Regions from separate parts of the Lonepinella sp. BR2474 genome, predicted to be linked through region 3. Evidence: riboswitches for the same ligand, from Rfam matches in the RefSeq annotation. Region 3 holds a riboswitch; each other region holds the start of a gene.
The links. Region 3 has a riboswitch for thiamine pyrophosphate ahead of ACTG7Q_RS06240 (ABC transporter substrate-binding protein). Riboswitches for the same ligand answer to the same signal wherever they lie in the genome.
Positions count from the first base shown of each region.

Region 1: it holds a riboswitch for thiamine pyrophosphate, as region 3 does, so the genes downstream of both, thiM (hydroxyethylthiazole kinase) here and ACTG7Q_RS06240 (ABC transporter substrate-binding protein) in region 3, are expected to answer to the same signal.
Region 2: it holds a riboswitch for thiamine pyrophosphate, as region 3 does, so the genes downstream of both, tenA (thiaminase II) here and ACTG7Q_RS06240 (ABC transporter substrate-binding protein) in region 3, are expected to answer to the same signal.

Region 1 covers NZ_JBPDVH010000001.1:77,251-81,541, forward strand. The annotation lists gene thiE (thiamine phosphate synthase) at 1-660, opposite strand, end outside; gene thiD (bifunctional hydroxymethylpyrimidine kinase/phosphomethylpyrimidine kinase) at 650-1,462, opposite strand; gene thiM (hydroxyethylthiazole kinase) at 1,455-2,252, opposite strand; TPP riboswitch at 2,303-2,415, opposite strand; gene folA (type 3 dihydrofolate reductase) at 2,457-2,948, opposite strand; gene ACTG7Q_RS00415 (DUF1523 family protein) at 2,953-3,474, opposite strand; gene ACTG7Q_RS00420 (Rpn family recombination-promoting nuclease/putative transposase) at 3,548-4,291, opposite strand, start outside.
Region 2 covers NZ_JBPDVH010000001.1:14,555-18,845, reverse strand. The annotation lists gene ACTG7Q_RS00085 (glycosyltransferase family A protein) at 1-69, opposite strand, end outside; gene ACTG7Q_RS00080 (glycosyltransferase) at 113-1,036, opposite strand; gene tenA (thiaminase II) at 1,126-1,791, opposite strand; TPP riboswitch at 1,783-1,879, opposite strand; gene metE (5-methyltetrahydropteroyltriglutamate--homocysteine S-methyltransferase) at 1,949-4,219, opposite strand.
Region 3 covers NZ_JBPDVH010000004.1:24,203-28,493, forward strand. The annotation lists gene uvrD (DNA helicase II) at 1-2,038, opposite strand, end outside; TPP riboswitch at 2,151-2,252, shown strand; gene ACTG7Q_RS06240 (ABC transporter substrate-binding protein) at 2,327-3,382, shown strand; gene fdhD (formate dehydrogenase accessory sulfurtransferase FdhD) at 3,379-4,203, opposite strand.

The DNA of each region.
Region 1 (4,291 bases), on a different contig from region 3:
CAATTTTTCCACCGCAGTTTGGATATTTTCTGCTTGGGTAATGGCAGAAATCACAGCCACACCATCTGCGCCCGCTTGTTTTAATGTGTGAGCATTATACTGATTTATGCCACCAATCACCACAAAAGGCTTACTTAATGCGTAATCCTTTAATTTTTCTACAAATTCTACACCTAACACAGCGGAATGATCGGCTTTTGAGCCAGTGGGGAAAATCGGGCCCACACCAATATAATCAATCTCCCCTTGTTGTTGAGCGGCTAAAACCTGATCTAAGTTATTGGTGGATAAGCCAACGATCAGTTTGTGTTGCGTTTTTTCTAACACTTGCTGAATTGCCATATCCGATTGCCCGACGTGTACGCCATTTGCCCCAATATCCACGGCTAATGCGACATTATCATTAACGATAAATGGCACTTGATATTGGCGACATAACGCTAAGCATTGTCTGGCGAGCTGTTTTTGTTGTTCTGGCAGATGTGCTAACGAATGTTTACCTTTATCCCGAAATTGGAAACAGGTAATGCCCGCTTGCAAGGCTTGTTTTAATATCTCCAGTAGATTTTGAGCGGGATCACCCGACAAGTGTAGGCAATCTTGCGTACCCGCAATAAAATACACCGACAACATTTGTTGAATTTGTTGCTTATTGTTCATCTTGATACGCCCAATGGTTAGTCGGTCCGTGTCCATGACCGAGATTTAACGGGTGACTAATCGCCGCCGTGATATAGGCTTTGGCAGTGCGAATGGCTTGTTCAACGCTGTTGCCTTTGGCGAGTTCGGCGGTAATACAAGCGGAGAACGTACAACCGGTGCCGTGGGTTTGGGCGGTCGGGAAACGTTCGGCTTGTAGGCGGAATTGTTCGGTCGGGGTGAAAACCCAGTCCAAACAGACCGCACTTTGTGAATTGCCACTGTGTCCGCCTTTAATCACTACGGTTTCCACGCCCCATTGTTGTAATAAGCGAGCGGCACGTTCCGCACTGGCATCGTCCACCACTTTAATGCCCGTTAAGGCTTCCGCTTCAGGCAAATTCGGCGTAATCACCGTGGCTTTTGGCAAAATAAACTGTTTTAAGGCGGTCACGGCATCTTGTTGCAATAAAGATGCTCCACCTTTGGCGATCATCACCGGATCTAACACAATTTGAGGAAACTGATATTGCTCCAGATTTTTCGCCACGCATTGAATAATCTCCGCATTGCCAAGCATACCAATTTTTACTGCATGAATATCAAAATCTTCCGCCACGGCTTTAATTTGCGCAGAAATGGTGGCAAGGGGAATCGGGGCAATATCAAAGACACCTAAAGTATTTTGGGCGGTCACTGCAGTAATCGCCACCGTGCCAAATACGCCTCGCATTTGAAAAGTTTTTAAATCCGCTTGAATACCTGCTCCGCCACCGCTATCGGATCCTGCGATGGTTAAGGCTTGTGCTACTACGTTAGACATGATCAATCCTCGCTAATTGGTTAATTTTTTCAGGGGTTAAATCGGCTAATTGATTGATAAATTGTACGGCAAAATCGCCTAATTGATTGTGTAATCCTTGGGCGGCGAGTTCGCCAGCTACGGCATAGGCGGTGCAAGCCTCAACGCAAGCGTTAAATTCATCGTCTTTTTCCGCCACACCGAGAAATGCCCCAACCACGGCACCGAGTAGGCAACCTGACCCCGTGACTTTAGGAAATAGTGGCGTGCCGTTGGCAATTTTGGCAACCCGTTTGCCATCGCTGATATAGTCAATTTCACCGCTGATCGCCACACAACATTGGTATTTTTGAGCGGCGACTCTAGCAATGTCGGCAATATCACCTTGCCCCTCGACTGCGTCCACGCCTTTTGTTTGCCAAGCTACATCCGCCAAAAACGCTACTTCGCTCACGTTACCACGAATCGCAGAAATCTTAACCTGCTCTAAAATCTTCCGCACCGTGGCACGGCGATAGGCTGTTGCACCTGCACCCACTGGATCTAACACCACAGGTACGCCGTGTTGATTGGCGGCTTGCCCAGCGATAATCATGGCCTCCACATCAAAATCATGAATGGTGCCAATATTGAGCAAAAGTGCGTTGGAAAATTGTTGAATTTCTGCCGCCTCCTCCGACATGGTCGACATAAAAGGGGAGGCACCGAGCGCCAGTAATCCATTGGCAGAAAAGTTGGTGACCACAATATTGGTCATACAATGTACCAGTGGATTACGTTCTCGAACAAGATTTAAATACTTGAATTGCATAGAATTTCCTTTACCTATCCGTGAAAAGAAAAGATGCAGCATAATGGGCGGATAAAATGAAGATAGTTCCCTACGCCAGTATTAGCTGTATCAGGTTTTACGGGTATTTTCTCAGCCGCTATGTCGTCGCTATGTCGTCATAGTAGCACCCCGACTATGGGTTTAGTTTAGAATGGTTTTGAGTTTAAAACAAGCATAAATTGACTATTTTCTGGTTAATACCAAAAACCGCAGATCATAGGCATTCTGTTCATCTTTTTCCCGAAATTGTTCCACTTCAATATGCCACTCGTCCCAGTTAATCGCAGGGAAAAAGGTATCACCATCCAGTTCGGTTTGAATTTGCGTAAGATAAAGTTTGTCTGCTTGGGGAAAATATTGCTGAAATAATTGCCCGCCACCGATCAACATCATCTCTTGGTCAGGGTTTAAATCTCGAGCAAATTGCACCGCAGTTTCTAGGCTGTTTTGCCAAATAACGCCCTCCGCCTCAAATGGCTGGCGTGAAAGCACGATATTGGTGCGTTTCGGCAAGGGACGGCCGATACTTTCAAAGGTTTTCCGCCCCATAATGACCGTTCTTCCTTGGGTATTTTGGCGAAACCACGCCAAATCCGCAGGCAAGTGCCACGGCATTTGGTTATCTTTGCCAATCACCCCATTTAGGGTGGTGGCGACAATGAAACTTAATCCCATAGACTTATTCGCTATCAAACCAACCACGGATAAATTGAATGGAGAAGAACAAAGTAATCAAGCCTAAGAAATAGAAAATATAGCTTAAAATCGGCATACTTGGACTCGTGTCTGTTGCTTCTTTCATGGACACCATATTGCGGTATTCATCAAAAATCACTAAACGCCAGCCATAGTATTTCACTTCCACCATTTGCTTGTTGCCAGCAAAATTCGACGCTTTGGCTTGTAAATCCGCTGATCCAAATTTGAAATAGAACGGAAAACCCCAACGGGTATCTTCATTGCGATACACCATGGGTTTTTCTTCTCCCGCTTTTTGGGTATAAATATAATACACATCACGAGTTGGACCATCTGCTGGATTGGCTTTGGTAATCGGGCCGTCTTTATCCACTCGTTTGACTTCTACGCCGGTAATATAGGTCGTGTCGTAATGGGGGAAAATAAAATGGATACCCGAAAATAATACTGCGTGGAATAAAATCACCACCAAAAAGAGAAAATATTTGATTGTTTTACGCATAATAAAAGTTCCTATTAAAAGTCCCCCCTTTGGGAGAGGGGAAAGTTTTTACACCTCTATGATTAAATTCTAATCAATGTCCCAATTTCTTGATTTCATCAACAGGCAAGCCGACCGCTTTAGAAATAATCTCTAAATCCAATCCTAGAGAAAGCATATTCTTAGCACTCTTCCGTAACCCGTTTAGCTCTCCTTGTTGCATACCTTGCTGTATCCCCTGCAAAATCCCTTGCTCTGTGGCATATTCTAACGCAGAAAATTCATCCCATTTACGTTTTAAGCTCACATCATACATTTCTTTTTCTCCCTTGCTTAAATTGGTGTATTCGGCGATTTTAAACAATTTTTGGAAAACCGGTTTTTTTAAGAAAGCAGGCAATTTTTTTAAGTTCGCCATATTTTTCAATACGTATAACCACTTGTCCAAATCGCTTTCCAACGCATATTCAGCTTTGTGAAAATTCAGTAATTCAATATAGATGAACCCAAGTTTATCATAAAAAATTTCGCCTGTCTTTTTGTTGAATAGGCAAATATCGTGTAAATATTCATCAGTATCGGAAAAATGAAAACCGTCCATCAGGGCGATCACATAAACTTCAGAAATCGCATAATTCCAACCGCTGATTCCCCCTTGTGGCGCTTGATCGCTGATCAGTTTGCTACCATAGTAAATAGTGCGTTCTTTAAAATACGTTTGCTTGCTCCGTTGCACTTCAATAATAAATTGAGAATCATCATCTGTTGTGCAAGTGAGATCAAAGATAACATTGCCTTGTTCTGCGGTGTCGCCTACGTGTTCATTTTTGTTGTAAAC
Region 2 (4,291 bases), on a different contig from region 3:
CGTCCGCTCTAATGCTGGGCGACCGACAGTGGCAGTAATGACTGCGAAAGTGAGAGGTTGGTTAGACATAAATCAAGATTCAAAATAAAATTCATAGTTCATTATAACAATATTATGCCATGTGTTGAACCAGTGGCATCAATTCATTATTATGAAATAAAGTTGGCGTGAGCCAATGTGGTGTATTATGTTGCAACGTATATTCCTGTATTTTTCTGACTAACTCATTGTGTACGGCGTGATATTCCGTTAGTGCATCAGGGGGTAAGCGGCGTGTAGCAAGCAGATCATACACATAGTTGACGCTATGTTGTGCGGTATTACAGCCCGTTAATCGGTCATTTGCATCAAATAATGCTTGTGTTATGCATCTATCATTGCCATGGCCTCTTTCTATCCAAATATGAGCAAGTGCCATCGCCAACGATCGTTTTAACATCAAACAGTTCACATCAATTAAAAAATAGTCGTCATTATTAAAGACATAGGTAAACGTAGAATACTCAATGTGGGCCAATGGCACTTCTGCTCGCCAGAAACCCAACGCATTAATATCATCATTGCAAATAAATTCCCCTGAGTGATCGTAAAGTTTTCGTAAACTATAAGCATAATCAAGAGAATATTTTTCAAAAAAATACAGCGCACTTGTAATATGATTTGTATCATACCAATTATCATCATCCAAATAACAGACAATGTCTTCTTTTACCAAAAAGGGGGCAATGGCATTGATATAACTGTTATAGAATCCATTTGCTCCCGTATTCATCGGCAAGTAAGTAAAAATGACATCAGGATATTTTTCTTCAAGTGGTTTTACTTTATCCCAAAACTGTTTTCCATCCACAAACACATAATGTTGGCACGGATAAGTTTGATTTTGCACAGAAAGAATAGCACGCTCCAATTCAGGACGGCCAATAGTTGAAGTGACGACAGCAAAGGTTAAACTGCTATTGATTGATTGATTGATTGATTGATTGATTGATTGCCATTCATTACTCGTCAGCTCATAAAATACAAGAATTTCCACTGATTATATAATAAAAAAAGTGGAGATCCTAAAATCTCCGCTTTAAATGCAGGTGGGCTAGCAAAAGTGCGGTGTTTTTTCTGTATTTTTTACGCCCCATTTTCTAACCCCATTTGCCAAAATGCCACTTCCATTCGGGTCGCTGTGGTGAAAATATGCTGAATATTGGCTAATTGTTTTGGGTTTAAATCTTGGCAAAGTGCGGTTAAAAAATCTTGATATTTTTCCACCGCAGTTTGAAAACTTTCATCGGCGTAAGCATCTATCCATTTTTGGTAAGGATTATTGGGCGCGCTATTTTGTTGTTTTAAACGTAAGCCAATTTCCGCATAACCAATAGCACAAGGGGCAATAGCCGCATAAAGTTCAGCAAGTCCACCCGTGATACCACAATCTAGTACATAACGAGTATAGGCCACGCAAGCGGGATCTTCAGAAAGATTCTGTAAGTCTTGTTCAGCAATTCCCCATTCTTGACAGAAATCGATATGTAATTGAATTTCTTCTAATAAAACCGTAATGGCCTGATGAATTTCTCGCATTTGCTCAAAATTTTCCGCTTTAAATATCGCTAAGGCTAAGGCACGATTGTAGTGGAAAAGGTATAAATAATCTTGCTTTAAATAATATTGAAAACGGCTGACTGGTAGCGTGCCTTGCCCGAGCTGTTGCACAAAATCATGTTCAACATAATCATGCCAGTGAGGTTGAGCTTGTTGGATAAGGGTTTGAATAAAATGAGTTTTATAGATCATAATTTAGTTTCCTACGGCAGTATTAGCTGTTTCAGGTTCAACGGGTATCTTCTCAGCTCTTGATGAAAAAGCACCCCGACTAGGGTTTTGAGTGTAACAAAAAATAATCAACAAAAAAAGCCCTGTATTTTTACAGGGCTTTTCATTCAACGAAATCTTACGCTAATTCAGCACGCAATTTTTTCGTCACGTTCATCATCACTTCTAATTGCGCGATAGTTTCTGGCCAGCCACGGGTTTTTAAACCGCAGTCTGGGTTAACCCATAAACGTTCTTTTGGCACTACGTTTAATGCTTTGCGTAACAAGTGTTCCACTTCTGCCTCTGTTGGCACACGTGGGCTGTGAATATCGTATACACCTGGACCAATGTCGTTTGGATAGTGGAAATCGCCAAAGGCGGTTAATAATTCCATATCAGAGCGTGAGGTTTCAATGGTGATTACGTCAGCATCTAAGCCTGCAATGGCAGGTAAGATGTCGTTAAATTCAGAGTAACACATGTGAGTGTGGATTTGCGTATCGTCTGCCACGCCCATGTAGCTCAAGCGGAACGCCTCGCCTGCCCATTGTAAATAGGCATCCCAGTCCGCACGTTTAAGTGGCAAGCCCTCACGAATGGCAGGTTCGTCGATTTGAATCACTTTGATGCCTGCTTTTTCTAAGTCTAATACTTCGTCAGACAAGGCCACACCGATTTGTTTACATACGGTTGAACGTGGAATATCGTTACGCACGAATGACCATTGCAGAATAGTAACAGGACCAGTCAACATCCCTTTCATCACTTTTTGGGTCAGGCTTTGCGCATATTGTGACCAACGTACGGTCATTGGCTCTGGACGGGTGACATCACCGAAAATCACAGGTGGTTTCACACAACGTGAACCGTAGCTTTGCACCCAACCGAATTTAGTGAATGCAAAACCGTCTAATAATTCGCCAAAGTATTCCACCATGTCGTTACGTTCTGCCTCACCGTGCACCAACACATCTAAGTCTAATTCTTCTTGTTTACGCACCACATATTCGATTTCTTTTTTCATTGCTGTTTCATAATCGGCTAACGATAATTCGCCTTTTTTGAAACTGGCACGTGCGTGACGGATTTCGCTGGTTTGTGGGAATGAACCGATGTTGGTGGTCGGCAATAAGGGTAAATTTAACCACGCATTTTGTTTAGCAATACGCTCTGCGAATGGCGATTTACGTTGATCCGCATTGGCTGGAAGATTGGCTAAACGTGCTGCCACTTCCGCTTTGTGGATCACTTTGCTGTTCGCACGAGCATCAGCCGCCGCTTGGCTGGCGCCTAATTGGGCTTGCACTGACGCACGGCCATTGTTTAACGCTTGTTTTAATACGTTTAATTCTTCCACTTTTTGTAAGGTGAACGCTAACCAAGAATAAAGATCAGGGTTGTTCGCTTGTAATTGGGTTTCTACGCTCAAATCATAAGGCGTGTGCAATAATGAACAGCTTGGGGCAATCCATAAACGATCCGCTAATTTTGCTTTTAATGGTTCTAACACATCAAGCACGCTGTTTAAATTCGCACGCCAAATGTTACGACCGTCAATTACGCCCGCAGAAAGCACTTTGTTATAATCGGTGAAAGCGGCTAATTGTTCTGGTGCACGTACTAAATCCAGGTGTAAACCTGCCACTGGCAAGGCTTTCAATAATGGCGCATGTTCTGCCACAGAACCGAAGTAAGTGGCTAATAAAATTTTCGCTTTAACTTGGCTTAATTCCGCATACACAGATTGGAATGCGTTGATCCATGCTTGTGGTAAATCTAAGGCTAATGCTGGTTCATCAATTTGAATCCATTCGGCGCCCTCGTTGGCAAGTGCGGTTAAAATTTGTTGATAAACTGGCACTAAATCTTTCAATAAATCAAAGCGATTAAAGGTTTCGCCTTTTTCTTTCCCTAACCAAAGGAATGTTAATGGGCCAACAATCACAGGTTTGGCTTTATGTCCTTTCGCCACTGCCTCACGATACTGATTCACATAATGAGCGGGGTTAGCTTTAAATTGGGTGTTTTTGGCAAATTCAGGTACTAAATAATGGTAGTTAGTATCAAACCATTTGGTCATTTCAATCGCAAATTGATCTTTGTTACCCCGTGCTAATTCAAAATATTGGCTTAAGGTTAAATTCTGGCTATCAAAGCCGAAACGTGCAGGAATGGCGCCAGTGGCCACTTGTAAATCTAAGATGTGATCGTAGAACGTGAAATCGCCAGTTGCCACGAAATCGGCATTGGCATCCGCTTGGTGTTGCCAATTTTTTTCACGCAAGGCTTTGGCTAAATCTAATAAATCTTGCTCGCTTAATTCTTTACGCCAGTAGCGTTCCTGTGCAAATTTAAGTTCACGTTTTGCACCAACACGAGGGAATCCTAATACATGAAATGTGGTCATATCTTGCTCCTATTATAATGGGAATAATAAATTTCTATTTAGACGGCTAAACGTCCGCTTGATTGAGATAAT
Region 3 (4,291 bases):
CAAAAAGACGGTTATTTTGCACCGCACTTTGCGTGGCGTGATCGTCCACTTTTTGCTGATTATAGGCTCTCGTCACCGTGCCACGTAAACGAATGGTTTGTAAACAGGCTTCTGGCAGTTCATTAATAAAACGAGAGGGAAGATGTTGTTCTTGAGTATTATATAAACGGCGACTTTCCGCATAGCAAATCGTCAATTTTTGCTTGGCTCGGGTAATTCCTACATAGGCCAAACGGCGTTCTTCTTCCAATCGTTCTAAATCAAATAAGGATTGTTTACTTGGGAAAATCCCCTCCTCAACGCCCACCATAAATACCCGTGGAAATTCCAAGCCTTTGGCGGAATGCAAGGTCATCATTTGTACGCAAGATTGGTGTGGACTGGCTTGCTCCTCACCGGCCTCTAAGGAGGCATGGGTTAAAAAGGCGGTGAGATCGGTCATGTCCTCCGCCTCCGCAGGCTTAATAAATTCACGGGTGGCGGACACCAATTCTTCCAAGTTTTCGATCCGCACTTCGCCTTTATCGCCTTTTTCTTCTTGGTACATTTTATACAAACCAGATTGCTTAATCACAAAATCTGTTTGCTCAAATAAAGGCATTTGGCTGGTATCTAATGCCAAGGCGTTAATTAATTCCACAAAACGCAACAACGCCGTGGCCGCTCGTCCTGCCAATTTGTTATCGGTGATCGCCACTTGGGTCGCTTGCCACAGGGTAATTTGACGTTCACGAGTAAGTTCACGCAAGGTTTCCAAGGTGCGCTCACCAATGCCACGGGTTGGCGTGTTAATCACACGTTCAAAGGCTGCATCATCATGTGGATTATTCACTAAGCGTAAATACGCCAAGGCATCTTTAATTTCTTGCCGCTCGAAGAATCGCATACCGCCATAAATACGATAAGGAATATCCGCTCGAATAAAGGCCTCCTCCAACACCCGAGACTGGCTGTTGCTGCGATATAACACGGCGCAATCATGTAATTGTCCGCCATCTTCTAGCCAGATTTTCACTTGCGCCGACACAAACAAGGCCTCATCTAATTCATTAAATGCCGCATAGATCCCGACGGGTTCCCCTTGCTCACCACTGGTCCACAGGTTCTTGCCTAACCGATTGCTATTGTTGGTAATTAATTGGTTCGCCGATTGTAAAATATTGCCCGTTGAACGGTAATTTTGTTCTAACCGAATGGTTTGTGCTTGATGAAAATCACGTAAAAAACGTTGAATATTCTCAATTTGCGCCCCACGCCAACCGTAAATAGATTGATCATCATCCCCCACAATCATCACCTGACCCGTTTTGCCTGCGAGTAATTTGATCCACGCATATTGAATCGTATTAGTGTCCTGAAATTCATCCACCAAAATTTGACTAAAACGGCGTTGATAACTTTGTAAAATCAACGGATTATGCGCAAATAATTCATAGGCTCGCAACAAAATTTCAGCAAAATCCACCAAACCAGAACGATCACAGGTTTCTTGATAGATCTGATAAATCCGCACCCATTCTTGCGTTTCTCGGTTGTGGCTGACTTCAATTTGATGGGGGCGTAATCCCTCGTCTTTTTGCTTATTAATAAACCAACAGGCCTGTTTCGGCGGGAAATTTTTCTCGTCATAGCCGTGTAATTTCAACAGCCGTTTAACCAAGCGCAGTTGATCTTCACTGTCTAAAATTTGGAAATCCTGTGGCAATTTGGCGTCGGCATAATGGGAACGCAATAAACGGTGGGCAATGCTATGAAACGTCCCCACCCACATGGAAAATAGATTACGTTGCGAATATTGCGCCAAAGTAGATTGGATTCGCTGACGCATTTCGGCAGCGGCTTTGTTGGTAAAGGTCACCGCCATAATGCTCCCCTCGGTAATATTTTCTACCGCAACCAACCAAGCCACACGGTGCGTTAACACACGGGTTTTACCACTACCCGCCCCCGCTAACACAAGATAATTCCCCAACGGGGCGGAAACTGCCTCACGTTGTTTATCATTTAATCCATCCAGTAATTCTGAAATATCTGCCATAACGATCACTTTTATCTGTTTTTATTTACAGTGCAGTATAGCGAGTTTTTTCACGGAAAACAATTAAAATTTTATGCTTTACAACAACAAAATTCGATCATATAGTAAGGCTCGTAGTTAGTCGGGGTGCGACCCTTTTTTAATGAGTCGCTGAGAAAATACCCGTGAACCTGATACAGTTAATGCTGACGTAGGAAACTAACGGACGGAACATCAATCATCTTTTTGTCCCATTCTTAGCCAAATTCCTGTTAGCTTATTTTAATCATCAACATTAAGGATAAGTTAATGCAAAACCCTATCAAAACCAGTCTAAAATACACCGCACTTTGTACTGCTTTAGTGGCAATGAACCCCCTTTCTCATGCTTATGCAGAGGGCAAACTCACGGTATATTGCAGTGTGCAAAATACCACTTGCGAAAAAGTGACCCAAGCCTTTGCTAAAAAGTACAATGTGGACGCTAAATTTATCCGTGATAGCACGGGAATTGTGCTAGGCAAAATCAAAGCAGAAAAGAAAAATCCACAAGCCGACGTGTGGTATGGCGGTACACTAGAGCCACATTTGCAAGCAGCCGATCAAGGTTTGCTCGAACCCTATCGTTCCCCTTTACAAGCGGATGTGATGCCTCAATTTCAACCGCTGATGACCAAACTAAATCATCATATTTCCATTGTCTATTTAATGGAATTAGCGATCGGGGTAAACACGGAAAAACTGGCTAAATTAGGCATTCAAGCACCCAAATGCTTTGCCGATTTGCTCGATCCCGCTTTTCACGATCAGGTGCAATATCCCGATCCTCGGGTGTCTGGCACGGGCTATTCCTTTTTAAGTACCTTAGTGCAACTTTGGGGCGAAGAAAAAGCCTTTGATTATTTCCAAAAACTGCACCGTAACGTGACACAATATACCAAAAGCGGTTTAGCCACCAATCGCCTCTCCACGGGCGAAGTCGCCGTAGACATTAGCTTTATGCACAGTTATGTGAGAGAAAAAGACAAAGGCGCCCCTGTAAAAGGGATTTTACCGTGCGAGGGGGCAGGTTATACGTTGGGGGCGGCGAGTATCATTAAAGGGGCCAGAAATCCTGATAACGCCAAATTATTTATTGATTGGGTGATGAGTCCAGAGGCTCAGGAAATTCCATGGCGACAAGGTGATTCTTATCAAATCCCCACCAATATTCACGCTCAACCGTCACCCAAAGCAAGCGATCCGACAAAATTAAAACTCATTGATATTGATTTTATTCGTTTTGGTTCGGATAAAGAAAGTAAACGCCTGTTAGAAAAATGGTTCGAAGTCACCAAAACCCAATCGGATACGCCAAAAAATTAATCGTATTTTAACCGCACTTCGCCGTGATAAATCGTGGCTCGCCCTGTTCGTGCAAAACCGATCAGGGTGAGATCGCAATCTTGCGCCATGTTTACCGCAAGATCGGTGCTAGCCGAAATCGCCACCAGCATTTCAATACCGCAAGTCACGGTTTTTTGCACCATTTCATAACTGGCCCGACTGGTCACTAACACCAAGCCTTGGGGTTTGCCAGTTTTGGCGTGCCAACCTAACAATTTATCCAATGCCACATGTCGCCCCACATCCTCCCGAATCGCCAACAACTTGCCTTGCGGATCGAAAAACGCCGCCGCATGGGTTGACCCCGTTTGTTTGCCTAACATTTGCGCCTGTTGAATTTGCGTTAAACAGTCGTCTAATCGGTGAATATCAAAGGTCAACGTGCGGTGTAATTTTGCCAATTTTTTGCTCACTTGGCTTAATTGTTCTGAACCGCAAATACCGCAGCCTGTTCTGCCTGTCAAGGTACGGCGGTGTTCTTTCAAACGCATAAAACAACGGCTCGCCAATTCAATATGCACCTCAATACCTTGGCAACTTTCCACTCTGTCCACGCCATAAATATCCGCCGGCTTGTCAATAATCCCCTCGGTTAAAGAAAACCCATAAGCAAAATCCTCCAGATCGCTCGGCGTACACATCATCACGGTGTGAGAAATGCCGTTATAGACTAGAGCGACAGGGGTTTCTACGGCTAAAAAGTCTGCTTGGGTTTGTATTGTTAATTCTCCCTCTGAGGATTTTCTCAAAGTATGAATCTGACGTTGTTGGTATGCGGGAAAAGCGTTTGTTTGAAACATAGATTCTGTAAAATTGACCATTTTTAGATGTAAAGATTCTACCGATTAATCAAAGAAACTGCAATGTTAATCCAATTTGTTATGTTGA